DNA from 3 places in the Rhizobium sp. SVR5-9E genome. Region 1 is predicted to be linked to each of the others. Evidence: predicted binding sites of a transcription regulator. Region 1 holds the regulator's gene; each other region holds the start of a gene.

Region 1 (10,086 bases):
CGGCCATAATGTCCTCCCTCGGTCCTTGGCTCTTCGCAGGCGATCACACTTTCCGATGAAAATCAAACTTCCTGCGAGAGGCAAAATTCCTGTGACTTTCGGCTGCACCCTGTCGACAGGTGGTTCGGGCCGAATACTTCTGTCATGAATGGCGGCTATCAGGCAGAGTTTGAACCTATAAAACGACTCGACCTGGGCGAGGGACACTTGGAAGACGAAATGCCATGGAGAAAGGGGCTCACAGCCCGCGTCCGGCAGCAGCGAGGGGTGCTGCTTGCGGCGATCCTCATTGGCTTGATTGCGCTTGCGGCCGGCATGAACAAGTGGGTCGTATTGGGGCTGCTCCTCTTTATGATCTTCGTCGTGCTCGTGAACAGCGTGCCGGCGGTGCAGGCGAAGCTTGCGGAAATACCGGAAATCGAGCCTGACGCTCCGGCGAGCCTGCTGCCAGCAGTCTCCTCAACGCTGGCCGGTCTCGACATTCCGGTTATGCTGCTTTCGGGCGATGCCTCCGTCCTCTTCCAGAACCGCGCTGCCGAAAAGGCCTTCGGCGAGGTCGTGATCGGCGCCCATATTTCTGCGCGCCTGCGCTCGCCCGGCATTTTGGATATGGTCGCCGAGACGATCTCCACCAATGCCCCCAACCAGATCGAGCATTCCGAGCGTCTACCGTCGGAGCGTGTCTATATCGTTCGAAGCGCGCCGATCGATTTTGGCGCCGCCGGGAACGGCGAGCGTTTTTTCATGCTTTCCTTTCGCGACATTTCCGAAGTGCGGCGCATCGATCGAATGCGGTCGGATTTCGTGGCCAACGCCAGCCACGAACTTCGAACCCCGCTTGCGTCGCTGCGCGGCTTCATTGAGACCATCCAGGGTCCGGCTAAGAACGATCCGAAAGCGCAGGAGCGCTTCCTTGGCATCATGTTCGATCAGACGACGCGCATGAGCCGCCTTGTCGACGATCTCCTCTCGCTTTCCCGTCTCGAGCTGAAGTCGCATATCGCGCCGGACGAAAAGATCGATCTTGTGCCGCTGCTCGGTCATGTCAGGGATGCGCTCCTGCCCCTCGCCAGGGACGTCGGAGTCGAGATCAATCTGCACCTGCCGGAAGGCAAAGCAGAGGTTCTCGGGGACCGCGATGAGTTGGTTCAGGTTTTCGAGAATCTGATGGAGAATGCGTGCAAGTACGGTCAGGAAGGCAAGGTGGTCGATGTGCGGATCACCAATGCTCCCGGCGAGCCGGTCGAAGTCAGCGTTGCTGATAAGGGACCGGGCATTCCTGCCGAGCATGTGCCGCGCCTCACGGAGCGCTTCTATCGCGTCAGTATCGAGGACAGCCGTTCCAAAAAGGGCACCGGACTTGGCCTTGCGATCGTCAAACATATCCTCACGCGGCACCGGGCACGGCTGATCGTCAAGTCCCAGGTCGGCAGGGGAACGGACTTCACCGTAAGGTTCTGACACAAAGCCGGGTCGTGTGAACGTTTCGACGAAATTTATTATTTAGTTTCAGTAATTTATGTTGTCATAAATGTTTCATCGAAATGACATAAAAGGGCGGCGCATCAGGCAGTAAAGAGAGCCTGCCGATGAAAGGCAATGCGGGTCCCGGGGGGCCTGCTCACACAAGTTCTACATGCCGGGAGATTTTTGATGAACACTCTTAAGCTAACCGTCGCAGCGCTCGCTGCCACCGTCGCCTTCGCAGGCGCAGCCGCCGCTCGTGACCAGGTTCAGATCGCTGGTTCGTCCACCGTTCTGCCTTACGCGAAGATCGTTGCCGAGTCCTTCGGCGAGGCCTTCACAAACTTCAAGACGCCGGTCGTTGAATCCGGCGGCACGGGTGCAGGCCTCAAGGAATTCTGCAAGGGCGTTGGTGAAGACACGATCGACATCGCAAACGCTTCGCGTCCGATCAACAAGAATGAGATGGAAGCCTGCAAGGCTGCTGGCGTAACCGATATCCAGGAAGTCAAGATCGGCTACGACGGTATCGTCTTCGCAACCGACTCATCCAACCCGGACGTCGCTTATGTTCCGGAAGACATCTACAAGGCTCTCGCAGCGCAGGTCGTCGTTGACGGCAAGCTCGTTGCCAACCCTTACAAGAAGTGGTCCGAAGTCAACCCGAAGCTTCCGGCTGTTGATATCGCTGCCTATATCCCGGGCGAAAAGCACGGCACCCGCGAAGTCTTCGAACTGAACGTTCTCGCTGCCGGCTGCAAGGCTGCAGGCGCTCAGGACGTCATCGCCAAGGAAATCACCGACAAGGCTGCTCAGGCAAAGGCTTGCGTCGCAGTTCGCAAGGACGGCGCTGCTGTTGACATCGACGGCGACTATCCGGAAACGCTGGCACGCATCGCTGCCAACAAGACGGGCGTTGGCGTATTCGGCCTCTCCTTCTACGAAAACAATGCCGACAAGCTCAAGGTCGCGACCATGAGCGGCATCGTTCCGTCGACGGAAACCATTTCCAACGGCACCTATCCGGTTTCCCGCCCGCTGTTCTTCTACGTCAAGAAGGCACATCTCGGCGCCGTTCCGGGCCTGAAGGAATACGTCAACTTCTTCGTTTCTGAGCAGATGATCGGCCCCGACAGCCCGCTCGTCGAATACGGTCTTGTCGCAGCGCCGGATGCCGAGCGCGACGAAATCCGCAAGAACGTCGAAGCTGAAAAGACCATGTAATAACGGTGCCGGCGCGATGCCTGGGGGCTCGCGCCGGCATTTTTCTTTGAATGCTAGTGATCTTTGTCCAGTTGGTGGCAAAGTTTTAAAGTTTCTCCATGATGGGAGCCGCGCGGGACTTTCCTGTCCGCGCTTAGGGGCTGTGGGCCTGGGGACTAACGAATGAGCACATCCATTATACTCTTGTGTCTCGTGGTGCTTGGCGCGCTGGCCTACATGGCCGCACGCAGCCGCGCCATGGGGCTTGCCGGCGGCAAGCTGTCCGCATTGCATTCGCGGCCGGGCTATTACGGTGCTTATGCAGCCATCTACGCGACGCTCCCCGCTCTTCTTCTTCTCTGCATGTGGCTTGCCGTTAGCCCCGGCATCATCGAGTCGCGTGTCCGCGATGCGTTCCCTGATGATGTGAAGGCCAAGACGGCTGCCGAGCAGGACCTGAGCTTCAGCATGGTCGCGACCATCGCCCGAGGCATGAACTTGCTGACGCCGGATGAAATCAGCGCACTCGGTTCCGAGCCCGCAGCTGTTCAGGCAAAGCTCAGCGAGAAGGGTGTTCCGCTTGCCGGCGAGCCGCAGCCCTTCATGATCGATGCGGCGAAATTGTTGAACGCTCAGTCTGCGGACAGCCGCATGATCATGACTGGGGCCATCTTTTTGCTTGGCATTGGTGGCGCTTTCTATGCGCTTCGTGGGATCGCATTGCGCTTCCGGGCTCGTAACCGTGTTGAGCGTGTCATGCTCTGGGGACTGCTCGTTGCGTCGTCCATCGCAATCCTGACCACGATCGGCATTGTTCTTTCGATGCTGTCGGAGGCGATCCGCTTCTTCGCTGTGGTGCCGGCGGCCGATTTCTTCTTCGGTACGGTCTGGGATCCGCGTTTTGCCGGTGCGGGCAGCTCTTCTTTCGGCCAGTTCGGTCTCATCCCGCTGCTGCTCGGCACGCTTTACATCGGCTTCGTCGCCATGCTTGTGGCGGTTCCGGTCGGTCTTTTCGCGGCCATCTATATGGCTGAGTACGCGTCGTCGAAGGTGCGTTCGCTCGCCAAGCCTCTTCTTGAGGTCCTCGCCGGCATTCCCACGATTGTCTATGGCTTCTTTGCGCTTGTGACTGTCGGCCCCTTCCTGCGCGACTTGTCCTCGCAGGTGAACGGGCTTTTGACCGGCGACTATGCCAATTTCATTCAGGCGCAAAGCGTTCTGACCGCCGGCATCGTCATGGGTATCATGCTGATCCCCTACGTTTCCTCGCTTTCGGATGACATCATCACCGCCGTACCGCGTGCGCTGCGTGATGGCTCGCTCGGACTTGGCGCCACACACTCCGAAACGATCAAGAAGGTCGTGCTTCCGGCAGCCCTTCCGGGGATTGTTGGCGCACTGCTGATGACGGCCTCGCGGGCCATCGGCGAGACCATGATCGTCGTGCTGGCGGCAGGTGTCGCCGCGCGCATGCAGATCAATCCCTTCGAGCCGATGACCACGGTCACCGTCAAGATCGTTAATCAGTTGACGGGCGATCTTGAATTCACCTCGCCGCAAACGCTGGTCGCCTTCGCGCTTGGCATCACGCTCTTCTTCATCACGCTTTGCCTGAACATCTACGCCCTCTACATCGTGCGCAAATACCGGGAGCAGTACGAATGACGAATGTTCTTTCCCCTGCTGCGGGCACAATTTCGAAAGCACCCGAGCGCCGCGATATAGGCATCAAGCGCCGCTATGCCGCGGAGCGCCGTTTTAGGGCCTATGGTATTGCCGCGATCTCCTTCGGTCTGATTTTCCTGGCGATCCTGCTGTCGACGGTTGTTCGCAACGGCTACACGGCCTTCCAGCAGACGGCGATCACGCTGCCGGTCGAATTTACCGAGAAGACCATCGATCCGAGCAACAAGCGCGCTACCGATCCGTCAGTGCTGATCGCGGCAAACTACGGGGCGCTGCTGCGCGATGCGATTGTCAAGCAGCTGAAGCTCAACCCTTCCAGCCGTCCGGACGTCCGTGACGCGACGGCCATGCTTTCCAAGGGCGCGCCGATCCAACTGCGCGACACGGTCGTCGCCGATCCGTCGCTCATTGGCAAGACCGTCAACGTCACGGTTCTGGCTGATGCCAATGTCGATAGCGCCAACAAGGGGCAGATCGATCTCTCTGTTGATGAGAAAAACCGCAAGGTGAACGACAAGCAAGTCGGCTGGATGAACGAACTGAAGGCAAGCGGTGCGCTTTTCAAGAAGTTCAATACCGGCCTTTTCACCAACGGCAATTCCAGCCGCCCGGAAGCTGCCGGCCTCGGCGTGGCTCTGGTCGGCTCGCTCTACCTGATGTTGATCGTTCTGGTTCTTTCGCTGCCGATCGGCGTTGCCGCCTCGATCTACCTTGAGGAATTCGCCACCAAGAACAAGGTGACGGATCTGATCGAGGTGAACATCAATAACCTCGCGGCCGTGCCGTCGATCGTTTATGGGCTGCTCGGCCTCTCCGTCTTCATCAATTTCGCCGGCCTGCCGCGTTCGGCTTCGCTGGTTGGCGGCCTGGTGCTGTCGCTGATGACCTTGCCGACGATCATCATCGCCACCCGTGCCGCGCTGCGCGCCGTGCCGCCGTCGATCCGCGCGGCTGCTCTTGGCCTCGGCGCCTCGAAGATGCAGATGGTGTTCCACCACGTCCTGCCGCTGGCGATGCCCGGCATCCTGACCGGCACGATCATCGGCCTGGCGCACGCGCTTGGCGAAACGGCGCCGCTTCTCCTGATCGGCATGGTCGCCTTCGTTGCAAGTGCGCCGGCCACCCCGCTCGATCCGTCCACGGCGCTGCCGGTGCAGGTCTATATGTGGGCCAACGAAGCAGAACGCGCCTTCGTCGAACGCACCTCTGGTGCCATCATCGTCTTGCTCCTGTTCCTGATTGTCATGAACTTTGGAGCCATTCTCTTGCGCCGTCGCTTTGAGCGTCGCTGGTAAACGGAGTACATATTCATGAACATGTTAACCGAAGCAGCAGTTGAGAAGGCTCTGGACAAACGAATGAATACGATCCCGTACAAGATGATCGGCCAGGACGTCTCGGTTTACTATGGCGACAAGCGTGCGCTTTTCGACGTGAAGCTGAACATCCGCGAAAACACCGTTACCGCACTCATCGGCCCGTCCGGCTGCGGGAAGTCCACCTTCTTGCGCAGTCTCAACCGTATGAATGATACGATCGACAACTGCCGCGTTACCGGCAAAATCACTCTCGACGGCGACGATATCTACGATCCGGATATCGACGTCGTCGAACTTCGTGCTCGCGTCGGCATGGTCTTCCAGAAGCCGAACCCTTTCCCGAAGTCGATCTATGAGAACGTCGCCTACGGTCCGCGCATCCATGGTCTTGCGAAGTCGAAGGCCGATCTGGACCAGATCGTTGAACACAGCCTGCAGCGCGCCGGCCTTTGGAACGAAGTCAAGGATCGCCTGCACGAAACCGGCACCGGGCTGTCCGGCGGCCAGCAGCAGCGCCTCTGCATTGCCCGCGCCGTTGCCGTCAGCCCCGAAGTCATTCTGATGGACGAGCCGTGCTCGGCGCTCGATCCGATCGCCACCGCGAAGGTCGAAGAGCTGATCCATGAGCTGCGCGAGAATTTCACGATCGTCATCGTGACGCACTCCATGCAGCAGGCTGCCCGTGTTTCGCAGCGAACCGCTATGTTTCACCTCGGCAATCTCGTCGAGGAGAATGATACCGACAAGATGTTCACCAATCCGGACGATCAGCGCACCCAGGACTACATCATGGGCCGCTTCGGCTGATCTTTGGCGTCAGAAATGTAGAGACAATCAAGGACGTTCCCCATGGCATCGACACATATTTTTTCTGCGTACGACGACGATCTCAAATTCCTGTCCCGCCGCATCTCGGAGATGGGCGGACTTGCCGAACAGATGGTATCGGACGCTGTCCGAGCGCTGGTGAATAGCGATACCGCCTTGGCGCAGAAGGTCATCTCGGACGACGTGATCCTCGACCATGCCGAGCGCGAGATCGGCGAAAAGGCGGTGGTCACGATTGCACGCCGGCAGCCGATGGCTTCCGACCTTCGCGAAATCATGGGCTCGATTCGCATCGCGGCTGATCTCGAGCGCGTCGGCGATCTCGGCAAGAACACTGCCAAGCGTGTCATCGCCGTTCAGAGCGCCGGCGTTCCGCGAAAGCTCGCGCGCGGCCTGGAGCACCTTTCCGAACTGGCGCTCGTCCAGCTCAAGGAAGTGCTCGACGTCTACACGAGCCGAGCGGCCGACAAGGCCAAGTCGATCCGCGAGCGCGATGAAGAAATCGATGCGATGTACACTTCGCTGTTTCGCGAGCTTTTGACATACATGATGGAGGATCCGCGCAACATCACCAGTTGCACGCATCTTCTCTTCTGCGCGAAGAATATCGAACGCATCGGTGACCACGCCACCAATATTGCCGAAACCATTTATTACATGGCGACCGGTGCCCAGCCGGAAGGCGAGCGTCCGAAGGACGATACCGCCAACACCGTCGGCGCGGTAACGGAATAACCTCCGAATCCGGCCCCCAGGAGACAGTAATCGAATGATCCCGAGAGTTGCAGTCGTTGAAGACGAAGAGGCACTCAGCGTGCTCCTTCGCTATAATCTTGAAGCCGAAGGTTTTGAAGTTGATACCATCCTGCGTGGTGACGAGGCCGAGATACGCCTTCAGGAACGGACGCCGGACATTCTGATCCTGGATTGGATGCTGCCGGGCGTGTCCGGCATAGAGCTCTGCCGCCGCCTTCGGATGCGGCCGGAGACCGAGCGTCTGCCGATCATCATGCTGACAGCCCGCGGCGAGGAGAGCGAGCGCGTGCGCGGTCTTTCGACCGGAGCTGACGACTATGTCGTCAAGCCGTTCTCGACACCTGAACTCGTTGCCCGCGTCAAGGCGATGCTGCGCCGCGCCAAGCCCGAGGTCCTCTCCACGGTCCTGAAATGCGGTGACATAGAGCTCGACCGCGAGACCCATCGTGTTCATCGCAAGAGCCGCGAAGTCCGGCTCGGCCCGACCGAATTCCGCCTGTTGGAGTTCCTGATGTCGTCGCCCGGCCGCGTTTTCTCGCGCTCCCAGCTTCTGGACGGCGTCTGGGGCCACGACATCTACGTCGACGAGCGCACGGTCGATGTCCATGTCGGTCGCCTGCGCAAGGCGCTGAACTTCTCCAACATGCAGGATGTCATCCGCACGGTCCGCGGCGCTGGATATTCGATGGAAGCCTGATTGCCGCTCCCATGAGGAAATAAAAAACGGGCCGCGAGGCCCGTTATTTTTTGTCTCTTATCCGGCTTAGTTTGCGCGGGCGGCTGCCCGGCGGCGCTCGTTGACCGGCTGATAAGCCAGGCGTTGATGGTAGCTGCAATAGGGAGAAGAGTCGTTGCTTTCGCAGCCGCAGAAATGGAAATCATCCTTCAGCGGATCGCCGACCGGCCACTTGCAGGTGCGTTCAGTAAGCTCGGTCAGGCCAAGACGGCGGGAAATCGGTACGACCACGTTCGCGGCCGGACGATATTCCATTTCCGCCATCAGGTCGACTTCGATCTCTTCCTTGAGCATCGTCGCGCCCAACTGGCGCGTGACCGTGCGGGTTGCAATCCGCGAGGCATAGTTCGGCGCGCGGGGAGCCGAGGTATTGCGCTTCGGCGCGCGCACCGTCGTCGCAGTGCCGCCGGCTTTGGCGCGGCCGGGAAGGCTAAGCCTGTGGACCTTGCCGATGACTGCGTTTCTGCTCACGCCGCCGAGCTGTGCGGCGATCTGGCTCGCGCTCAGCCCTTCGGACCAAAGCTTCTTGAGTTTTTCGACACGCTCGTCTGTCCAGTTCATGCCCTGTCTCCGATTAGCGTTGTGAAGGCAGAATCCCTCACCATTGCCTCGGATGTGTCCGAAGCAGGAAACGCTTGACTAATTTTGGTGACTAGTTCCGCCGCATGCAGTCTAGTAATTGAGTTTTAACCTAGTGTGAGGCTGACTCCGTGACAAGAGTCGCGGGAATCCGGATGAATCGAATTTCAAGTTTTCCCCAACTTGCTGGCCGTGCGAGTCATTTCTGCAACATTAGCTGTTAATAAAATAAGTTCCTTTGGCTTTATGTTGCAGCACGCGGTAAACTCGCAGTTTGTTGACATTGCAGTGCGAAAAGTAAATAGTGTCACTCGCCGCCGAAAGGCGGCATTTTTAATTTTTTGGACCCGGTTTTTAGCCGGAGTCCGGTTGCCCCAACCTCGACAGGAGACCGCGCCATGGCTGAAGCCGCGCCGCTATATGACACCTATTCTCGTGCCCCTCTGCGGTTCGAGCGAGGTGAGGGCGTCTGGCTGATAACCGAAAGCGGCGAACGTTATCTGGACTTTGGGGCAGGCGTTGCCGTGACGTCGGTCGGCCACAGCAATCCGCACGTCGTCCAGGCTTTGAAGGCGCAGGCCGACAAGGTCTGGCACCTATCGAACATCTATGAAATTCCCGGGCAGGAAGCGCTTGCAAAGCGGCTGACGGACGTCACTTTCGCCGATAAGGTGTTCTTCACCAATTCAGGGGCAGAGGCGCTCGAATGCGCGATCAAAACGGCGCGCCGATATCAGTATTCCAAGGGCCATCCCGAGCGCTTCCATATCATTACCTTTGAAGGTGCCTTCCATGGCCGCACGCTGGCGACGATCGCTGCTGGCGGCCAGGAGAAGTATCTGGAGGGTTTTGGCCCGAAGTCGCCGGGCTTCGACCAGGTTCCCTTTGGCGATATCGAGGCAGTCCGAGCCGCCATCACGGACGCGACCGCCGGCATCCTCATCGAGCCGGTACAGGGCGAAGGCGGCATCCGCCCGGCGACCAACGAGTTCATGAGGGCGCTGCGCCAGATTTGCGACGAGAAGGGCCTGCTGCTGATCCTGGACGAGGTTCAGACCGGTGTCGGCCGTACGGGCAAGCTGTTTGCCTACGAATGGTCCGGCGTCACACCGGACATCATGGCGGTCGCAAAGGGTATCGGCGGCGGCTTCCCGCTTGGCGCCTGCCTTGCGACGGCGGAGGCAGCCTCCGGCATGAAGGTCGGCACCCACGGCTCCACCTACGGCGGCAATCCGCTTGCGATGGCGGTCGGCAGCGCAGTGCTCGACGTCATTCTTGCCGAGGGCTTCCTTGAGCACGTGCGTGAGGTGGCGCTCGTCTTCCGCCAGGGCCTTGCCTCGCTCAAGGATCGCTATCCGGACGTGATTGAGGATGTGCGCGGCGAGGGCCTGTTGCTTGGGGTCAAGGCAGCGGTTCCATCATCCGAACTGCTGCAGGCTATTCGCGCCGCTCGTCTGCTTGGGGTTCCGGCGGGCGACAACGTTATCCGCCTGCTTCCGCCACTCGTCGTCACGG
Region 2 (10,086 bases), on a different contig from region 1:
AGGGCAGCCTGCCGCAGCGCCTGTTCGACGCGCACGTCCATCTCCGCCTTGGAGATGCGCTCGTGGTGACGGATGCCGTAGGCGATGTTGTCATAGATCGACATCGGGAACGGCACGGGCTTCTGGAACACCATGCCGACGCGGGCGCGCAGCTCATTCATCGAGAAGCCCGGTTCGAGGATGTTGTGTCCGTCGAGCTTGACCGAACCGGTGGCGCGCATCTTCGGATAGAGCATGTAGATGCGGTTCAGGATACGCAGCAGCGTGGACTTGCCGCAGCCGGACGGACCGATCAGAGCCGAGACCTGCCGCTCCGGAAAGTTGAGGCTCACATCGCGGATCGCATGCGTATCGCCGTAGAAGAAGTTGACGCTTTCCAGCGCGAGCTTGTCGGTTGCCAGCGGATTTGTTGCCCGGCGGGCGTCGAAGGATTGGGATGACTGCATCTTCATTTGCCACCTTTGCGATTCAGAACGGTGCGTGAGACCACGCTCAGAACAAGGACGACCGCCGTCATGACAAAGGCACCGGCCCAGGCGAGCGCATGCCATTCGTCATAAGGGCTCATGGCGTATTGGAAGATGACGACAGGAATGTTCGCCATCGGCTCGGACATGTCCGTGCTCCAGTACTGATTGTTCAGCGCGGTGAAAAGGAGCGGCGCCGTTTCGCCGGAAATGCGAGCAACGGCGAGCAGCACACCGGTCAGGATGCCTGCGGCGGCAGCGCGATAGAGCACGTTGACCGTCACCTTCCAGCGCGGGATGCCGAGCGAAAGCGCTGCCTCGCGCATGACGTCCGGCACCAGCCGCAGCATCTCGTCCGTGGTGCGGACGACGACGGGCAGGAAGATGAAAGCGAGCGCGATGCCGCCGGCATAGCCCGAAAAATGCCCCGTCTGACGCACGACGACCTCATAAACGAAGAGACCGATGATGATCGACGGTGCGGAAAGCAGGATATCGTTCACGAAGCGGATGAGGTCGCCGATCTTCTTGCCGCGGCTGTATTCCGCGAGATAGGTGCCGGCCAGAATACCGATCGGCGTGCCAATGACGACAGCGAGCAGGACGATCATCAAGCTGCCCATGAAGGCATTGGCGAGGCCGCCGTCTTCGCCCGGCGGCGGCGTCATTTCAGTGATGAGCTTCGGGCTCAGCGCCTCCAAGCCATTGAGGAGCGTCGTCCACAAGATCCAGACGAGAAATACGAGGCCGATGAGCGTCGCAAGTGTCGCAAGCGTCAACGCGATTGCGCTCTTTGCTTGCCGGTAGCGATAAAGCGAGCTGGAAACGGCCATGCTCATTCCCCCTTCTGTTTCGCAATGCGCAGCAGCATCAGCTTTGCCATGGCAAGGACAATGAAGGTGACGACGAAAAGGATGAAACCGAGCGCGATCAGCGACGACAGGTAGATGTCGGTATCGGCTTCCGTGAATTCGTTGGCGATCGCGGCGGCGATCGAGTTGCCGGGCTCCATCAGCGAGATAGCGATATTGTGCGTGTTGCCGAGCACGAAGGTGACGGCCATGGTCTCGCCGAGTGCCCGGCCGAGGCCGAGAAAAATACCGCCAACGACGGCTGTGCGCGTATGCGGAATGACGATATCGCGCACGACCTCCCACCGGGTCGAGCCCAGGGCATAAGCCGATTCCTTGAGTTGCGCCGGGACGACGAGGAAGACGTCGCGCATGACCGAAGAAATGTAGGGGATGATCATGATCGCCAGCACAATGCCGGAGGTCAGCATGCCGATGCCCATCGGCGCTCCGGAAAAGAGCAGGCCAATGACCGGCAACGGGCCGAGCCAGTCGATCAATGCCGGCTGGATGTAATCCGACATGAAAGGCGCGAAGGTGAAGAGCCCCCACATGCCGTAGATGATGCTGGGGATGCCGGCCAGCAGCTCGATTGCGCCGCCGATCGGGCCTCGCAACCAGCGCGGTGCGACTTCCGTGACGAAGACGGCAATGCCGAGACTGATCGGAACGCCGATGATCATCGCGAGCGCCGAAGTGACCAGGGTGCCGTAAATCGGCACGAGACCGGCGAAGTGCTGCGCGACAGGATCCCATTCCGTGCCGGTGATGAAACCGAAACCGAAGGTGCGGAAGGCAGGAAGCCCGCCCCATGCCATGGAGATCGCGGCTGCCAGCAGGGCCGCGAGAACGAACAGGCCGCAGCCCATCACGATCCATGAGAAAATGCGGTCGCCGGTCCGGCCGTCACGCCGCTTCGCGCCCACGTTTGCCGCGGGCAGCGATGCCAATGCTTCGCTCATATTAACACTCGACTTGCTTTTGAGGGGGCTTCAAAGGCAATGGGGCGAGAGCCACGCTCCCGCCCCGATAATGGTCGGCTCAGCCCTTGAAGGAGGCAGTCCAGTAGTCTTCGATTTGCTTGACCAGGGTCGCCGGCAGCGGCACGTAGTCGAGCGAAGAAGCTTCCTTCTGGCCGTTTTCAAGCGCCCACTTGAAGAAGGCGAAGGCAGCCTTGGAGCGAGCGGCGTCCTTCGGCTCCTTGTACATGATCGCCCAGGTGGTTGCCGTTACCGGCCAGGCCTTTTCGCCTGGAGCGTTGGTCATGATCAGGTAGAAGTCCTGAGCCTTGGCCCATTCGGCGCTGGCAGCAGCAGCCGAGAAGCTTTCAGCATTCGGCTTCGGGTACTGGCCGGCGGCGTTCTGAAGCAGAGCGTAGGGCAGCTTGTTCTGCAGGGCGTAGGCGTATTCGACGTAGCCGATCGAGTCCTTGACGCGGGTCACGTAAGCAGCGACGCCTTCGTTGCCCTTGCCGCCGATGCCGACCGGCCAGTTGACGGCGGTGCCTTCACCGACCTTGGACTTCCAATCCGGGTTGACCTTGGAGAGGAAGTTCGTCCAGTTGAACGAGGTGCCCGAGCCGTCCGAACGGTGGACGACGGCGATCTGCGAATCGGGCAGCTTCAGGCCGGGGTTGAGGTCGGCGATGGCCTTGTCGTTCCACTTGGTGACGTTGCCGAGATAGATGTCGGCGAGAACCTTGCCCGTCAGCTTCAGCTGGCCGGTCTTGATGCCCTTGACGTTGATGACCGGAACGATGCCGCCAACGACGAGCGGGAACTGGCCGAAGCCACCGGCCGTCAGGTCTTCAGGCTTCAGCGGCGCGTCGGAGGCGCCGAAATCGACGGTCGCAGCCTTGATCTGGGCGATACCGCCACCCGAACCGATCGACTGATAGTTCAGCTTGTCGCCGGTCTGCTTGTTGTAGTCAGCCGACCACTTGGACAGGACCGGATAAACGAAAGTAGAGCCGGCGCCGGTGATGTCGGCGGCGGAAGCGGAGACTGCGAAAACGGCAGCCAGGCCCGCACCGAGGCAGGCAGAAAGAAGTTTCTTGGTGAGCATTTAATCTCTTCCTGAATAGCACAAAACAACGGCGAGAGCGCTCCATGGAGGGGCTATCCACTTGTCTGGAGCGCCGAAATTCCCGCCATAATAGGCGGGCTAGGCGCTCTACATTACAGTTTGATGACGGTTCGATGACAGCGGCACGACGGTTCGGCGAGCCGACCTACCCTTAGGTCGAGAAATCAAAGGCTTAGCGACAAACGATTGGAAACATTACAAAACTTTAATGTGGGACTGCCTTGGTTTTGCCATACCGAAAGGGGGCGAAGGTGCCGGGAAGAGACCGCGGCGCTCAGGCGTCAGGACCGCTCCGCGCGGCAGCCAGCTCCAGCCAGGTGCGCGCAGCGTCGGACATGTAGGAGCCGCGCCGCCATATCCAGGCCATGTGCCAGGCCATCGCCGGCGCGGTGACGGCGACGTGGCGCACGCGGCCGTGCACCCGCTTCTCGGCGATGAAGCGCGGCAGGAAACCAATACCGAGGCCGGAGGCCACCAGCTCGACGATGAAGGTAATCTGGCTGGAGCGGGCAGCGATCGCCGGCGGGGAGCCCGCCATGCGGCAGGCATCCAGAATCATCGGGTTCAGCGCAAAGCCAGTGTCGAACAGGATGAAGGGCATGTCCTTCAGCGCCGCCAGTTCGATTTCGCCGGCGTCAGCCAGCGGGTGGTCGACGGGAAGGAGCACGTCCATCGGATCGTTGCGGACATCCTGCCATTCGAACTCGTCGGGCACCGGGAGAAGCGATACTCCGAGATCGACCTCGCCGCTGCGCACGAGTTCCTCCAGCCGCTTGCTTCCGTGCTCGGCGAGCTGGATCTCGATGCCCGGATAGCGTTTCCTGTAGACCGCAAAGAGAGGCGCGAACAGCGCGTCGCTGCCAATCGGCGGAAGTCCGAGCCGCAGCCTCCCCCGTCTCAGGCCACGCAGCTCCGCCAATTCGGAAACCAGGTCGCTCTGCTCCGCAAGCATTTGGAGTGCGCGCCGGTAGACGATGTCGCCTGCCGCCGTCAGGCTGGAGCGATGGCCGATCCTGTCGAGCAGAAGAACGCCGAGCTCGTCCTCCAGCTGCTTCACCGCCTTGCTGACGGCCGATTGAGTCAGGAAGACCGTCCTTGCCGCCTGGGAGAAGCCTCCCTGGCGCACCACCTCGACAAATATCCTCAGCGTCCGCAATTCCACGTCCATTCCAATATGGACTTATTTGTATTCAATCAATTCATTTTTCTCATGGATCGGCCGGCTTTATATGCATGGTGCAGTTTTTAGAGAACGCAGCCATGTCCCTTGTTCGAACCGCCTCCATTACCCGTCTACGGGAGGGCCGCCTCCTCCAGATCGGCCTGATCATGACCTTCTGGTTAACCGGGGAAGCATTCGCCCACATCTCGGGCATACCGGTTCCCGGCAGCGTCATCGGACTGTTTCTTGTGCTTGCGCTGCTTGCCGCCGGATGGATCAAACCCGCCGCCATGCGCCGGGGCGCGCAGTGGTTCATGGCGGAAATGCTGCTGTTCTTCATTCCGGCCGTGCTTGCCGTGCTCGACCATCGCGAGTTCCTCGGACTCCTCGGCCTGAAGGTCCTTGCCGTCATCGTAACGGGAACGCTCGTCGTCATGGGTACGACGGCGCTTGCCGTGGAGCTTGTCCTGCAGCTGACGGCGGCCCGCGGAGGCCCCGATGATCTCTGAGGCCGCCCCTTCGCTGCTGCTCGCCGCCTTCTGGTCCGCGATCACCATTGCGCTCTACTTTTTCGCCAAGGCGGCTTATCGGCGCTGGCCGCGTCTGTGGCTGTCGCCACTTGTCTTCGCACCCGCCCTCCTCATCATCCTTGCCGTCGTGATGCGCGAAACCTATGCCGACTACATCCGCTCCACCCACTGGCTGGTGATGCTGCTCGGCCCTGCGACCGTTGCCTTCGCCGTCCCGATCTACGAACAGCGGGCGACGATCCGGCGTTACTGGCCGGCGCTCGCGCTCGGTGTCACCGTCGGCAGCGGCGTCGCGGTGGGCTCCGCCTGGGCGCTTGCGAGCCTCCTCAGCCTCGAGGGCAACCTGCGGCTCAGCCTACTGGCGCGCTCGGTCAGCACGCCCTTCGCCATGACGGTTTCGGCCGACATCGGCGGTGTGCCGGACCTGACCGCCGTCTTCGTCATCATCACCGGCGTCCTCGGCGCAGCCCTCGGCGAGACCCTGCTGCGTGTCCTGCCGCTGAGATCGGCGCTCTCGCGCGGCGCACTGCTCGGCATGGGAGCGCACGGCGCAGGCGTTGCCAAGGCGCAGCAGATCGGCGCCGAGGAAGGCACGATCGCCGGTCTCGTCATGGTGCTGGTCGGACTGGTGAACGTTCTCGCGGCACCGCTGCTCAGCTTGCTGCTTCGTTAGTCAGATGCGGATCACATAATCCTTGCGAGTCGTTTCAACGACTTCCCAGGTTCCCTTGAAGCCCGGTCTCAGGATCATCCGGTCGCCCGCCTTGAGATGGACGGGCTCGCCGCCATCCTCGGTAACGATGGAGTGGCCGGAGAGAATGCAGAAATATTCCCACTCGTCGTAGGCGATGCGCCATTTGCCGGGCGTCGCTTCCCAGATGCCGGCATAGAGGCCGCCTTCGGCCTCCTCCAGGTTCCAGGTGCGGAATTGCGGATCGCCGGCAATGATGCGGTCGGCAGCGGGCGCTCCCACTTCGGGTTCGACAGCCTCGATATCAAAGACAATCTTGTGCGGCATGAGTTCTCCTACCGGGCGGACGTCAGAAGCTTCATGCCGAAGCCCATGAAGATGACACCGGCCATGGCATCGATACCGCGGCGGCCCCGCGCATAGGCTCCGGCGACCGCGGGGTTGCGCAGGATCGTGAACACGAAGGCGTACCACAGCGAGGAGACGACAACCATGGTCGCGACCGACAGGGCACCGTGCAGCCAGGAGTGCTCGGCAGGCAGCGTTGCCGCAAAGAGACTGGCGACGAAGAAGGCCGATTTCGGGTTCGCAAGATTGGTGACGAAGCCGGAATAGAAGGCCTGCTTCGTGCCGATTGCCGGACGCGTGGCTGGCTCACCGGAGGAACCTGCATTCGTATACGTCTTCCAGAGGAGCTTTGCGCCGAGCCAAAGCAGATAGGCGCCACCGGCAATCTTCAGGAAGAGATAGGCAAAGGGCGCGGCCGCGAACAATGCGCTGATGCCGAGCCAGCCGGCCAGTCCCCAGCAGAAGGTGCCGAGGATGACGCCCGCAATAACGGCTACCGCCGCACTCCGAGACCCCTCCAGCGCCGTTCTGACGACGATGAAGAAATTCGGACCCGGCGTCATGGCGGCAACGGCCCAGATGGCTGCAACGGAAAACAGGAACATAAGAAAGGCGGCCTTTCCAGGAAATCGACTACGGCTCGGAGCTTAGAGGCTTCCGACGCCCCGGCCAAGAGCGACTACTCGAGGTCGGCAATGATACCCCGCACGTTCCTCCATGCCGATCGGTTGAGGACGACCTGCCCCAACAACCTACGGAAATTCTCGCTCCTCCAGTCTTCGTAACAGTACCGACGCCATCGAGAGATGATCTAAGCATCGGTCGATGGGGTCTACGTTGATGTCATGGCCACGTGGGTTCCTGATCGCTGACATCGATCCCGCGAAAATGAAACGGTAGCCATTTTGCTCGTCTACTTCGCTTTGGTTTACCATATCCGTGAGCCTAATCTTGGCTTTCTTTTCCGAGAAAGCATTCATCATGAGGCTGTGGCCGCTGTCTTCGATTTTAGACAACGATTTGACCGTTAGGTCGAGATATTTGAAGGCTTCAAATGTGGCTTGAGAGTAATGACCATCATCGAAAAGCTTCAATGCGACCCGGCCGATGTCAGGGTGTATGTTTCTTTCGTCGAAGGGATGGATCGACCGTATTTCGATCGCTGACCGTTTGCCGACATGTCTCGAACTTCTGGCAATCTTTTCGAAGTTCGCAAATGCGTTAATCATTGATAAGGTTAGCCTTTATACTCCGAAAAATATTGTCGTAGGTTTCCTGAGACCCCTCTGCGGGTAGATTTATTTCAGTTCGCACGGTAAGGGCCATGTCACGCTTATGACTGCTCTTTGTCGCAGGAAGCTCGATCGGTTGAGAAACGGCGTCTTCCTTTTTCACCTTCGTGGGCTTGGTGGTTTTGGCTTTGGTCCCGTTTGTTGCTGCCGAGCGGGGCTTCGCCTCAGCAGCTTGTTCCATACCGGCAAGTGTTTTGAAGACTTGAAAAACACCGGCTTGCCGCCCACCGATGACATCACTCGTTTTGTCAGCGGTTTTGAAGTAGCCTGTCAGTTCCCCCTTGGACATCGTCCACGCGTCTTCGCCACGCAGGTCGAACAAGTCTGAATATGCGGATCGTACGAGTTCTTGAAATTCCCTCTCGAACTCACCGTCAGGTAAAACCATTACCTTATGACCACGCTCGGTGCGCTTTCCTTCTTCGTCAATCACTCCAATGAATTGGAGTGCGTTTATGACGTAGCTTTCGTTGTTGGACGCAAGCTGAAACTTCTTCACTGTGTCTGAGGATACGGTTGCCGGAAAATTCTTGCGCAGGAAACTGATCATCTGCGCGATATTACCCGGACCAGAAATGTAGGGATGCGAAGCCATGGCACACTCCAAGAATCATTGAAGCTTCAGTCAGGCCCCTAGACTGTAGATCGTCAATCGATCTAAACCGCCTTATTGGGTTGTCCTCTAGTTATGCGAGCATGAATACGCAATGGCAGGCTCGAGTTCGTTCCTGCCATTGCTGCGTCGTTACGACAGCTCATCTTATTGAGCGTCTCTCACGAAGGTGTTTGGCGACGATCCAGGTCGTGGCTTAAACAAGAGCCCGCTGATCGTGAAGGCCTTTCCTCAGATCCTCGAGAGCGACTGTTCGAGATCGGCGATGATATCCTGCACGTCTTCTATGCCGATCGAGAGGCGGACGACATCCGGGCCGGCGCCGGCGGCTGTCTTCTGCTCGTCCGTCAGCTGACGGTGCGTGGTGGAAGCCGGGTGGATGACCAGCGAGCGCGTGTCGCCGATATTGGCGAGATGGGAGAAGAGTTCCAGCCCCTCCACCAACGCCTTGCCAGCCTCGTAGCCGCCCTTGACGCCGAAGGTGAAGACGGAACCGGCGCCCTTGGGGGAATAACGCTGCTGCAGGCTACGGTTCGGGTCGTCGTCAAGACCGGCGTAGTTGACCCAGGCGACCTTGCTGTGCGCCTTCAGCCATTTGGCGACCGCCAGCGCATTGTCGCAGTGGCGCTGCATCCTGAGCGGCAGCGTCTCGATGCCGGTGAGGATCAGGAAGGCATTGAAGGGCGAGATTGCCGGGCCGAGATCTCGCAAGCCAAGGACACGGGCTGCAATTGCGAAGGCGAAATTGCCGAAGGTCGCATGCAGCACCATGCCGTTATATTCCGGGCGCGGGCTTGAGAGCATCGGATAGTTGCCGGATTTCGACCAATCGAAGGTGCCACCGTCGATGATGATGCCGCCCATGGAATTGCCGTGGCCGCCGAGGAATTTCGTCAGTGAATGCACGACGATATCGGCCCCATGTTCGATCGGACGGATGAGATAAGGCGTCGCCATGGTATTGTCGACGATCAGCGGCAGGCCGTGCCTGTGCGCCACCTCGGCGATGGCTGCAATATCGACGAAGGTGCCGCCGGGATTTGCAAGGCTCTCGACGAAGATTGCCCGCGTCTTTTCATCGATCTGGTTTTCGAAGCTTGACGGGTCAGCCGCGTCTGCCCAACGCACCTGCCAGCCGAAATTCTCGAAGGCATTGCCGAACTGATTGATCGAGCCGCCGTAAAGCCGCGTCGCCGCGACGAAATTTTCCCCTGGGCGCATGATCGTGTGAAAAACGATGACCTGTGCTGCATGGCCCGAGGCCACTGCCAGTGCCGCCGTGCCGCCCTCAAGTGCCGCCACACGCTCCTCGAGCACGGCCTGCGTCGGGTTCATGATGCGCGTATAGATGTTGCCGAAGGCCTGCAGCCCGAAGAGCGAGGCCGCGTGATCGGAATCATCGAAGACAAAAGCCGTCGTCTGGTAGATCGGCGTCGCCCGCGAGCGTGTTGCCGGGTCCGGCTGCGCGCCTGCGTGAATTGCCAGCGTGTTGAACCCCGGACCGTTCTTCGCCATCTCGTTCTCCCTCTGCTATCGATGGCGGGAGCATAGCCTAGGAACCGCAAATGTTAACCGCTTTGCGTTTCAACCATCGGACATCAAGAGAAAAATCCGTGCACTCACGCCGCCAGGCGGGGTATTTCGATTGCGGGACAACGGTCCATCACAACTTTGATGCCGGCTGCTTCCGCCTTCGCCGCGGCTACGTCGTCGCGCACGCCAAGCTGCGACCAGATCACCTTCGGCAGCGTGCGCAGAGCCAGCGACTCATCCACCACGCCCTGGAGATGTTCCGAGGCGCGAAACACATCGACCATATCGACCGGGACCAGAATATCGGCGAGCCGGGCATAGACGAGCTGGCCGTGTATCAGCTTGCCGGCCTGCCCGGGATTGACGGGGATGACGTTGTAGCCACGCGAGAGAAGATAGCCCATCACGCCGTTGCTCGGCCGCGCCGGATTGGGGGATGCCCCGGTGAGTGCAATCGTCTTTACCGATTTCAGGATTCCGGCGATGTAGTCGTCTGGATAACGGTCATGATTCA
Region 3 (10,086 bases), on a different contig from region 1:
GCAAGCCGGCGTACCTCGATTCGAGTGCTCAGGAACCAGAGTTCATCGATGTACTCGTCGCCGAGGACAACGAGGTGAACCAGATCGTCTTCACGCAGATACTGCAGGGCACCGGCCTCAGCTTCATGGTGGTCAATAGCGGTCAGGAAGCGGTCAATGCATGGCAGACGCATTTGCCGCGCATCATTATGATGGACCTGACGATGCCGGTCATGAGCGCCTACGATGCGACGCGCGCGATCCGCGAGCGTGAGCGCGGGCAGGGGCACCGCGTACCGATCATCGGGGTAACGGCCCACGCGCTGGAAGCCGACCGCGAACTCTGCCTTGCCGCCGGGATGGACGACTATATGTCCAAGCCGATTAGTCCCGAACTGCTGGAAGAGAAAATTCAGCTCTGGCTCGGCATGAGCGCTGAGCGTCCCGGCCTTAAGGCTTGATGCCGCAGAGCATCTCCCGCTTGCCGGCATAGCCCTTGCGCCGCTCGACTGCAAAGCCGGCAGCGATCAGATTGCGCCGGACAAAACCTGCCGCGGCATAGGTCGCGAAGCTGCCGCCGGGAACTGTCCTTTCAAAGACGAGACGCATCAGATCCTCAGACCACATGTCGCCGTTTCGCGATGGCGCGAAGCCGTCGAGATACCAGGCGTCGAAGCCGGGTTCGGCCGCCGCAACGCCTTCGAGTGCCGGGCCGCAGACGACGTTCAGCCTCGTCTGGCCGTCCAATGCCAGCGTCACGGTGCCTTGTGGTTCGCCCGGCCACATTTTTGTCAGCGCCTGCCGCTCGGCGTCGATTTCCGGCCAGCGCGACAGCGCGCGATCGATATCCTCAGCGCGCATCGGGTAGAGCTCGAAAGACATGAAGACGAGATGCTGACCGTCTGTGCGGTGTGCTTTCCATTGCCGCCATGTCTCGACGAAGTTCAGCCCGGTCCCGAACCCCAGTTCTCCAATCAGGAATTTGTCTTTTCCGGCCCAGCGTTCCGGCAGGCCGTTGCCTGCCAGAAAGACGTGGCCGCATTCGAGCCGCCCATCCGTCTGGCAATAAAAATGGTCGCCAACGGCAGCCGAATAGGGCATATCGCCGTCGCGCCATTCGAGCGGCAGGCTCGTGCTGCCACTCTGATCGGGATCAATCTCTGTCATGCATAAAGCCGATAGTGCGGCCTTCTCCTCTGGTCAATCGTCTGTCAGCCTGCTGATTGCGGGCGGCGGCATCATGGGGCTGTGGGCGGCGGTTTACGCCGAGCGCCTTGGCATCGATACCCTGCTCGCCGATGCAGGCGAACTGGGGCAGGGTGCCAGCGGCGGGCTGCTCGGCGCCCTGATGCCGCATATGCCGGACAAATGGAATGCCAAGAAACAGTTCCAGTTCGATGCGCTGGTTTCGCTCGAAGCCGAGATCGCCGCGATAGAAGCCGCGACCGGTCTTTCCGCTGGTTATCACCGTTCCGGCCGCGTCATTCCGCTGCCGAAGCCGCATCTGCGCAAGATCGCGCTTCGCCATTCCGCCGACGCCGAAACGCATTGGCATCAAGGCGGTCGCTGCTTCCATTGGCATGTCGGGGATGCTGCGCCAGTCGCTGGCTGGATCGATCCGGCCGCAGGAGAGAGCGGCTTCGTTCACGATACGCTCGCTGCCCGCGTTGCGCCCCGCGCGCTGGTTGCCGCGCTTGCCGCGTTTCTCCGGCAGGCAAAACATATACATATCGTCGAGAACGCGGCCGTCGGAGCCCTCGAACCGGAACGCGGCACTGCCGAGGTCGGCGGAAAGCCGGTACGCTTCGGCCGCTGCATCATCGCGGCGGGGCACCAGTCATTTCCTTTGCTGCAGCAGTTCACGCCGGGCTTGGGCAAGCCGCTCGGCCAGCCGGTCAAGGGGCAGGCGGCGATGCTGAAGGCCGATATCGATCCGGCCTTCCCGACCATCTTCCGCGATGGGCTTTACATCGTGGCGCACGAGGGCGGCCACGCCGCCATCGGCAGCACCAGCGAGAACAATTTCGACGATCCAGTCTCGACCGATGCCCAACTCGACGCGCTGATCGAAGCCGCGCGCGAAATGGCGCCCGTGCTTCGCAACGCCCCGGTGGTCGAGCGTTGGGCCGGTCTTCGCCCCAAGGCGATCGACCGTGATCCCATGGTGGGTCCGCACCCGGCGCATCCGCGGCTCATCGCGCTGACCGGCGGTTTCAAGGTCAGCTTCGGTCTCGCACACCGTCTGGCCGAAGCTGCCGTCCATATCGCTGTCGGCCGGTCTGCCGCCTTTGCACTGCCGGAAAGCTTTGCGCTTTCGAGTCACATGACGGCGAGTTCACGCTAGACGTGAATTAGAAGGTTATCTCTTTCGTTATTCTGTCATGCAAATCACCTATCTGCTTGCGCATTGAAGGCGCGGAATCGCCCGCGACGCCTTCCTGGAACGGAGGAAATTGCATGCGCTACGCCATTTGCTTTACGCCTTCGCCGAGCGATCCGCTCAGCCATGTGGCGGCGAGCTGGCTTGGCAGGAACGTGTTTTCAGGCGAAATGGTCGAGCCTCCGGCAATCCGCGGTATCGGCATCCACGAGATTGCCTTCCACACGGCCGTGCCGCGCCGTTACGGTTTCCATGGCGTGTTGAAGGCTCCATTCCATCTCGCGAGCGATGTCTCGGAAACGCAACTCATGCGCGATCTGATGCGTTTCTCCGGTAGCCTCCACCCTTTCCGGATTCCGTGTATCGAGGTCGCACGCCTCGGCAGCTACTACAGTCTGGTCCCGTCGATCCCCTGTGACCATGTCCAACATCTGGCATCGGCAGTCGTCCAGCATTTCGACCGGTTCCGTGCGCCGCTCTCCGAGGCTGACATCGAGCGGAGCGATCCGGACGGGTTGTCGGCTGCGCAGTTCGCCAACCTGCACCGCTGGGGCAATCCCTATGTGATGGACGAGTTCCGCTTCCATATGCCGGTAACCGGTCCGGTCAATTCAATCGACATGCCGCGCATCGAGCAGGCACTCCGCTCGGTCTTCGAGCCGGTTCTCGCCGAGCCGATCACTGTCTCCAACATCGCGCTGATGATCGAGGAAGGCACCGGCGGGCCGTTCCGCGTTCATTCGCTGCATCCGATGGGTAAGGTAAGCGCGCGCAAGATCGCCTGATCAGATACTGCGCTTGTGCCGTAGCGCCCCAAAGTCGGCTTCGCATTTCCGTCTCGACATTCTATCTCCGGATGCTACCGTCTCGCCTGTCTCTCAAAAGGTGATCTGATGGCATCCGATACCTATCCGCGCAATCTCGTCGGCTACGGTCGCAATATTCCCGATCCGAAATGGCCGGACGGCGCCCACCTGGCCGTGCAGTTCGTCATCAATTACGAGGAAGGCGGCGAGAGCTCGATTCTGGATGGCGATCCGGCCTCCGAGAACCTCTTGTCGGAAATCGTAGGCGCGCAGCCTTGGCCCGGCCAGCGCAACCTCAACATGGAATCGATCTATGAATACGGCTCGCGCGCCGGTTTCTGGCGGCTGTGGCGCATGTTCACCGAACTCAAGGTTCAGGCGACGGTCTACGGCGTGACGCTCGCCATGGCCCGCAACCCGGAAGCCGTCGCAGCAATGAAGGAAGCCGGCTGGGAGATCGCCAGCCACGGCTACCGTTGGCTGGAATACAAGGATTTTCCGGAAGACCTCGAGCGCAAGCACATTCTCGAAGCCGTGCGTCTCCACACCGAGATCACCGGCGAGCGGCCCTACGGCATGTACCAGGGCAAGCCTTCGGACAATACGCTGCGGCTGGTGCAGGAGGAGGGCGGCTTCCTCTATTCATCAGACTCTTATGCCGACGATCTGCCCTATTGGGTGAAGGGTGTGGACGACAAGCCGTTCCTGATCATTCCCTATACGCTGGAAACCAACGATATGCGGTTCGCCACGCCGCAAGGCTTCAACTCCGGCGACCAGTTCTTCGCCTATCTCAAGGATGCCTTCGATACCCTCTATGAAGAGGGCAAAGCCGGCAGCCCGAAAATGATGTCGGTCGGCCTGCATTGCCGCCTTGTTGGCCGCCCGGGCCGCGCCGCTTCCCTGAAGCGGTTCATCGAATATGTGCTGAAGCACGACAAGGTCTGGATTCCGCGCCGCATCGAAATTGCCGAACATTGGCACAAGCACCACAAGCAGGAAACAATCTGATGATCAAGCGGGACGAATTCGTATCACGCTTCGGCGGTGTCTTCGAACATTCGCCCTTCATCGCGGAGCGCGCCTATGACGACGGTTTCGTGAGCGATGTCTTGACCGTCGACCGGGTTCACACAGAACTCGTCGCAATCTTCCGGGCCGCGAGCCCCGAAGAGCGGCTTGGCGTGCTTCGCGCCCATCCCGATCTTGCCGGGCGTCTGGCGATCGCCGGCGACCTGACGGAGGACAGCAAGAAGGAGCAGGCAGGCGCCGGTCTCGACCGGCTGAGCGCCGAGGAGCATGCCCGTTTCACCGAACTCAACGCGGCCTATACCAAAAAATTCGGCTTTCCCTTCATCATCGCCGTGAAGGGGCTGAACAAAGACGACATTCTCGCGGCTTTCGAAACGCGCATCAACAACAGCCGCGACGAGGAATTCAAGACCGCAGCCGAGCAGGTCGAAAAAATCGCGCTCCTGCGCCTCACATCCATGCTGGAGAAATGAATGACCGAGAATAGCACGACCAGCTTGCCCCCCTTCGCTGCCGGCGCGATCAATCTTGCTTCCGCTCGGCTCGGCGCCAAGGGACTTTACGCAACGGACGAATTCTTCGCGCCGCTGGAACGTATGCTGGCCGATACGGATGCCTTCTGGGATCCCAACCTTTATGACGACAACGGCAAGTGGATGGATGGCTGGGAGAGCCGGCGCAAGCGCGTGCCTGGCCATGACTGGGCAATCATCAAGCTCGCCATGCCGGGCCGCATCTTCGGCTTCGACGTCGACACCAGCTATTTCACGGGCAACTATCCGCCGCATTGCTCGATCGAGGCCGCCTTCGTCGAGAACGGCGATCCGGGCGACGCGACGGTCTGGACCGAGATCCTGCCGCAGTCGCCGCTTGGCCCAAGCGCGCACCATTTCTTCGAAAATGCCGACAAGCAGAAGATCTGGACGCATCTGCGCCTGCACATCTACCCCGACGGCGGCGTCGCGCGCCTGCGGGTCTATGGTTCGGCCTATTTCGACTGGTCGAAGGTCGGAAGCGCGGAGGAAATCGATCTCGCCTATATCTTCAACGGCGCGAAGTCGCTCGCCTGGTCGGATGCCCACTATGGCCATCCGGACAAGATGCTCGGACCGGGCCGGGGCATCAACATGGGCGACGGCTGGGAAACCAAGCGCCGGCGTGGTCCGGGCCATGATTGGGCAATCATCCGTCTCGGCCATCCGGGCACGATCAAGCGCGTGATTGTCGACACGGCCTTCTTCAAGGGCAATTTTCCCGATAGCTGCGAACTTCTCGGCGCCTATCTGCCCAAACTCGGCGAAACGCTGAGCGAGGCCGAGATCGCCGCTTCCGAAAGCTGGGAGCCGATCCTGCCGCGCAGCAAGCTGCAGATGGACCACATCCACGAATACGGCGCGGACGCCATCGTCGATATCGGGCCGGTGACGCATGTCCGTATTGCCATGCATCCGGACGGCGGCATCATGCGGCTGCGGCTTTTTGGGGTAAAAGGGTGAGTTCTTTCCTCTTTACCGTGGCTCGCCTATATTTGAGGCATCAGGAGTGAGGCCTCGATGAAGCCGTCGGAAGTGCTGGAAAAGAATAGGCAGGCGATCCGCGACGCGACGAAGCGGTTCAACGCGGCGAACCCGCGCGTCTTCGGTTCCGTGGCCCGCGGTGAGGACCGGGCGGGCAGCGATCTGGATATTCTGGTGGATGCACTGCCGGGCAGCACATTGCTGAGCCTCGGCGGACTACAGGATGCCTTGGAGCAAATGATGATCGGCACACCAATCCACCTGCTCACGCCGGGCGATTTCCCGGAATCGATCCGCGTGCGGGTTCTTTCCGAGGCCAAGCCTGTATGAACGACAGTCGCGTCCCCTATATGCTGGAGCGCATTCGCTCTGCCGCAGCGGATGCACATTCGATGATTTCGAATGTCAGCAAGCAACATTTTCTGCAGGATATTATCCTGCAGCGCGCTGTTGGTATGAGTCTTCTGATGGCATCGGAAACTGCTGCGCAATTGATCAAGGCTTTTCCCGAATTCGAGGTTGAGCATCCGGAATTTCCCTGGGGGGCAATGCGCGGTATGCGAAACCGTATTGCTCACAGCTATTTCGATATCGATCTTGAGAAGGTCTGGGCCACTGCCAAAGACGACGTTCCCGATCTGCTGGACAGGCTAGATCTCGTCCGCCACTGGCGCGCGCAAGGCGAATAGCCGATGTCCCGCTTCCTCGACATACACCCCCTGACCAAATCCGCCTTCGCACCCTTCGGGGACGTGATCGAGTTCGATCCCGCGACGATGCGCTACATCAACGGCGGCAATACCGAACGCTTCCATGCGCTGGCTGTGGCAGAGGCGGCAGGCGAGGGAGCGCGCGTGATCGTCAACCTTTTCCGCGGCCAGCCGCGCAGCTTTCCCTATGAGGTCGGGATGATGGAGCGGCACCCGCTCGGCAGCCAGAGCTTTTCGCCTCTTGTCGATCGGCCGTTCCTTGTCGTCGTTTCCGAAGACGAGGGCGGCAAGCCGGGCCGGCCACAGGTGTTTCTCGCCAGCGGAGGGCAGGGCGTGAATTATCGCCGCAACGTCTGGCACCATCCTTTGATGGCCCTTGACGAGCCGAGCACGTTTGTCGTCGTCGATCGTGACGGACCGGGCAACAATCTTGAAGAATTCTTCTTCGACACACCCTTTAACATCAGAGATCCAGCCCTATGACCGGACTGACGACCCATGTTCTCGACACCGCCTCGGGCAAGCCTGCGCAGGGCCTGAGGATCGACCTTTTCCAGATCAACGGCGACGTTCGCCGGCATATCAAGACGGTGGAAACCAATGCTGACGGCCGCGTCGATGGCGGCCCGATCCTTTCCGGCGACAGCTTCAAAACCGGAACCTACGAGCTGCTTTTTCATGCGGGCGACTATCTGCGTGCATTGGGCACGCCGTTGCCGAATCCGGCCTTTCTCGATCTTGTGCCGATCCGCTTCGGCATCGCCGATTCCCGAGCGCACTATCACGTGCCGCTTTTGATCTCGCCCTACGGCTACTCGACCTATCGCGGCAGCTAGACGATGCGCTTTGCGGCTATAGCGGATATCCATGGCAATGCGCTGGCGCTGGAGGCGGTGCTTGCGGATATCGCGGCTCAAGGTATCAGTGACATCGTCAATCTCGGCGATTGCTTCAGCGGTCCGCTGCAAGCAGGCAAAACCGCCGATCTGCTTATCCCGCTCGGTATACCGACGGTCCGCGGCAACCACGACCGCTATCTGATCACGCAGGCGCGCGAAGACATGCATGCCTCGGACGCCGCAGCCTATGATCAACTCAGCCCATCGCATCTCGAATGGCTGCGACGGCTACCGACAAGTCTTGTCTCCAAGGATGAAGCCTATCTCTGCCATGCAACGCCCGCCGCCGACGATCTCTATTGGCTGGAGACAGTAACGCCGGAGGGGCAGGTCTGCCTGAGGCCGCAGGTCGACATCGAGCGATTTGCCGAAGGGGTCGGCCTGCCGCTTATCCTTTGCGGCCACACGCATCTGCCGCGTGTGGTACAACTTTCCGGTGGCCGTCTTGTGGTCAATCCCGGTAGCGTCGGCTGCCCGGCTTACAACGACGACCGGCCCTATCCCCACAAGGTGGAGACGGGCCATGCCATGGCATGCTACGCAATCCTGGAAAAGCCCGCATCCGGCTGGACCGTCGAGTTTCGCACGGTCCCCTATAATCACATGGCGATGTCGCGACTTGCAAAGGCAAACGGCCGCCCGGACTGGGCGGCTGCGCTGGCGTCGGGCAGAATGCCGTAGAGTTACTGCCGTCCGGCAATGATCGACGAATTCACGTCGTTGATGTCGCGCTTGCCGCAGAGCGCCATGGTGATATCCATTTCCTTGCGGATGATGCCGAGAGCGAGCGTCACACCTTCCTTGCCCATGGCGCCGAGGCCATAGAGGAACGGGCGGCCGATATAGGTGCCCTTGGCGCCGAGCGCCATGGCTTTCAGCACGTCCTGGCCGGAACGGATGCCGCCATCGAGATGGACCTCGATCTTATGGCCGACAGCGTCGACGATTTGCGGGAGCATGCTGATCGAGGAGGGGGCGCCATCCAGCTGACGGCCGCCGTGATTGGAGACGATGATCGCATCGGCACCGGTTTCGGCTGCCGCCTTTGCGTCTTCGACGTCCAGAATGCCCTTGATGATCAGCGGGCCGCCCCACTTTTCCTTGATCCAGGCGACGTCGGCCCAGGAAAGCCGCGGGTCGAACTGCTCCGCCGTCCAGGAAGAGAGCGACGAGAGGTCGGAAACATTCTTGGCGTGGCCGACGATATTGCCGAAGGTGCGGTGTTTCGTCTTGAGCATGTCGAGGCACCAGAAGGGCCGGGTCGCCATCTGCCAGATATGCTTCGGCGTGAATTTCGGCGGGGCCGACAGACCGTTGCGCAGGTCCTTGTGCCGTTGGCCGAGGATCTGCAGGTCGGCCGTCAGAACCAGTGCCGAGCATTTTGCCGCCTTGGCGCGGTTGATGAGGTTCATGACGAAGTCCTTGTCCTTCATCACGTAGAGCTGGAACCAGAAGGGACGCGTCGTGACCGAGGCGACGTCCTCGATCGAGCAGATGCTCATGGTCGAGAGCGTGAAGGGAACGCCTGCCTCTTCGGCGGCGCGCGCTGCCAGCATCTCGCCGTCGGCGTGCTGCATGCCGGTCATGCCGGTCGGTGCAAGTGCCACCGGCATCGAGACCCTCTGGCCGATCATCGTCGTTTCCAGCGTGCGGTTGGTCATGTCGACCATCACCCGCTGGCGTAGCTTGATCTTGGAAAAATCGCTCTCGTTCGCCTGATAGGTCGACTCCGTCCAGGCGCCGGAATCCGCATAGTCGAAGAACATCTTCGGTACGCGGCGTTGTGCCATTTTCTTGAGGTCGGCGATCGTGAGCGGAGTGGCCATGCATAGGACTTTCACATCAGGAGAATGCCACCGCCCATAACATGATTTCCAAGGAACTGTTATGAGAAATTTCATGCCCTGCAGGCCGCTCTCGGAGCGCCCCTCAGTCCAAAATCGGCTGATGAACGCACCCGAGGATCAAAGCGTAAATTCGTTATGTCTTATAATCGGTACGGCGTAGAATGGGAGTTTAGCAGTCAATCGATCAAGGGAGTTCGGTCATGCCAGTATATGCAGTCGAGCGGGATCTCAAAGGTATCACCATGGACCAGCTCGCGGCCGCCCAGAAGCGCGCAATAGCGTCTTCAAAGAAGTTCTCTGAGACTGGTCAGGATGTTCGATATATCCGGACGATGTATATTCCCGGAGAAGAGCGATCGATGTGTCTCTTCGAAGCGCCCGACGCATCCACGGTCGAGGATGTCAATCGAGATGCGGCAATTCCATACACGCGGGTCATCGAGGCGCTCGACCTAACGCCGGCCGGCAACGCATGATGTCTCAAGTAACCGGCGGTCACTGTGGAAGCGGTGGCCGCAGCGGCCGGTCCTGTCTGTGAAGAAGGTTTCGGCAGACAGCAATTGATGCGCGTACAGGAAGCCGGGGATATCCAAAGTTGTGCCCCCCGCGCCCGGTCTGCTCAAAGCGCGATTGCGATCAAGATCAGGATCAGCGCCAGCATCGAAGCTACCGCGCGAAGAACATGCGACCGCTCCCAACGGTCGCGCAAGACCGTCCAATCCGTCGCCGGGTCGATTTCCGAGGCGCCGGTTTCGAAGAAGCGCCGGGCGGATCCGGAGAGTTTCGTGTCCTTGAGCCAGAGCTTGTTCACGGGCTGCGTCACCAGCCAGAAGACAAGCTGCATGACGGCAAGGGCGGCAAGCGCACCGGCGACGAGCCAGAATGCCGCCGTTTCCACCGGGGTCATGAGCAGGAG

What was found. The regulator PhoB, encoded in region 1, activates phosphate uptake and scavenging genes when phosphate is short. The targets are predictions, from matches to a motif close to TGTCATNNANCTGTCAT.
Region 2: the regulator PhoB is predicted to act here: its motif matches at 3,506-3,522, upstream of pstS (phosphate ABC transporter substrate-binding protein PstS).
Region 3: the regulator PhoB is predicted to act here: its motif matches at 2,346-2,362, upstream of ACPYOJ_RS13310 (DUF1045 domain-containing protein).

What each region holds. Positions count from the first base shown of each region.
Region 1 is NZ_JBNDHS010000021.1:4,752-14,837, forward strand. It holds gene ppk2 (polyphosphate kinase 2) at 1-7, opposite strand, end outside; gene phoR (phosphate regulon sensor histidine kinase PhoR) at 220-1,461, shown strand; gene ACPYOJ_RS12525 (substrate-binding domain-containing protein) at 1,654-2,688, shown strand; gene pstC (phosphate ABC transporter permease subunit PstC) at 2,851-4,332, shown strand; gene pstA (phosphate ABC transporter permease PstA) at 4,329-5,648, shown strand; gene pstB (phosphate ABC transporter ATP-binding protein PstB) at 5,664-6,479, shown strand; gene phoU (phosphate signaling complex protein PhoU) at 6,522-7,235, shown strand; gene phoB (phosphate regulon transcriptional regulator PhoB) at 7,270-7,953, shown strand; gene ACPYOJ_RS12555 (GcrA family cell cycle regulator) at 8,020-8,553, opposite strand; gene ACPYOJ_RS12560 (acetylornithine transaminase) at 8,970-10,086, shown strand, end outside.
Region 2 is NZ_JBNDHS010000060.1:10,869-20,954, forward strand. It holds gene pstB (phosphate ABC transporter ATP-binding protein PstB) at 1-446, opposite strand, end outside; gene pstA (phosphate ABC transporter permease PstA) at 449-1,300, opposite strand; gene pstC (phosphate ABC transporter permease subunit PstC) at 1,303-2,280, opposite strand; gene pstS (phosphate ABC transporter substrate-binding protein PstS) at 2,360-3,382, opposite strand; gene ACPYOJ_RS23285 (LysR family transcriptional regulator) at 3,678-4,565, opposite strand; gene ACPYOJ_RS23290 (CidA/LrgA family protein) at 4,664-5,074, shown strand; gene ACPYOJ_RS23295 (LrgB family protein) at 5,064-5,768, shown strand; gene ACPYOJ_RS23300 (cupin domain-containing protein) at 5,769-6,113, opposite strand; gene ACPYOJ_RS23305 (LysE family transporter) at 6,122-6,739, opposite strand; gene ACPYOJ_RS23310 (TIGR02391 family protein) at 6,887-7,363, opposite strand; gene ACPYOJ_RS23315 (DUF5343 domain-containing protein) at 7,356-8,021, opposite strand; gene ACPYOJ_RS23320 (O-acetylhomoserine aminocarboxypropyltransferase) at 8,271-9,554, opposite strand; gene ACPYOJ_RS23325 (CoA-binding protein) at 9,659-10,086, opposite strand, start outside.
Region 3 is NZ_JBNDHS010000023.1:9,496-19,581, forward strand. It holds gene ACPYOJ_RS13295 (hybrid sensor histidine kinase/response regulator) at 1-440, shown strand, start outside; gene mnmC2 (tRNA (5-methylaminomethyl-2-thiouridine)(34)-methyltransferase MnmC2) at 430-1,146, opposite strand; gene ACPYOJ_RS13305 (NAD(P)/FAD-dependent oxidoreductase) at 1,145-2,323, shown strand; gene ACPYOJ_RS13310 (DUF1045 domain-containing protein) at 2,437-3,144, shown strand; gene puuE (allantoinase PuuE) at 3,253-4,176, shown strand; gene uraD (2-oxo-4-hydroxy-4-carboxy-5-ureidoimidazoline decarboxylase) at 4,176-4,670, shown strand; gene alc (allantoicase) at 4,671-5,693, shown strand; gene ACPYOJ_RS13330 (nucleotidyltransferase family protein) at 5,751-6,044, shown strand; gene ACPYOJ_RS13335 (HepT-like ribonuclease domain-containing protein) at 6,041-6,403, shown strand; gene ACPYOJ_RS13340 (ureidoglycolate lyase) at 6,407-6,907, shown strand; gene uraH (hydroxyisourate hydrolase) at 6,904-7,260, shown strand; gene ACPYOJ_RS13350 (metallophosphoesterase family protein) at 7,264-8,004, shown strand; gene ACPYOJ_RS13355 (alpha-hydroxy acid oxidase) at 8,007-9,149, opposite strand; gene ACPYOJ_RS13360 (DUF4242 domain-containing protein) at 9,371-9,646, shown strand; gene ACPYOJ_RS13365 (anthrone oxygenase family protein) at 9,790-10,086, opposite strand, start outside.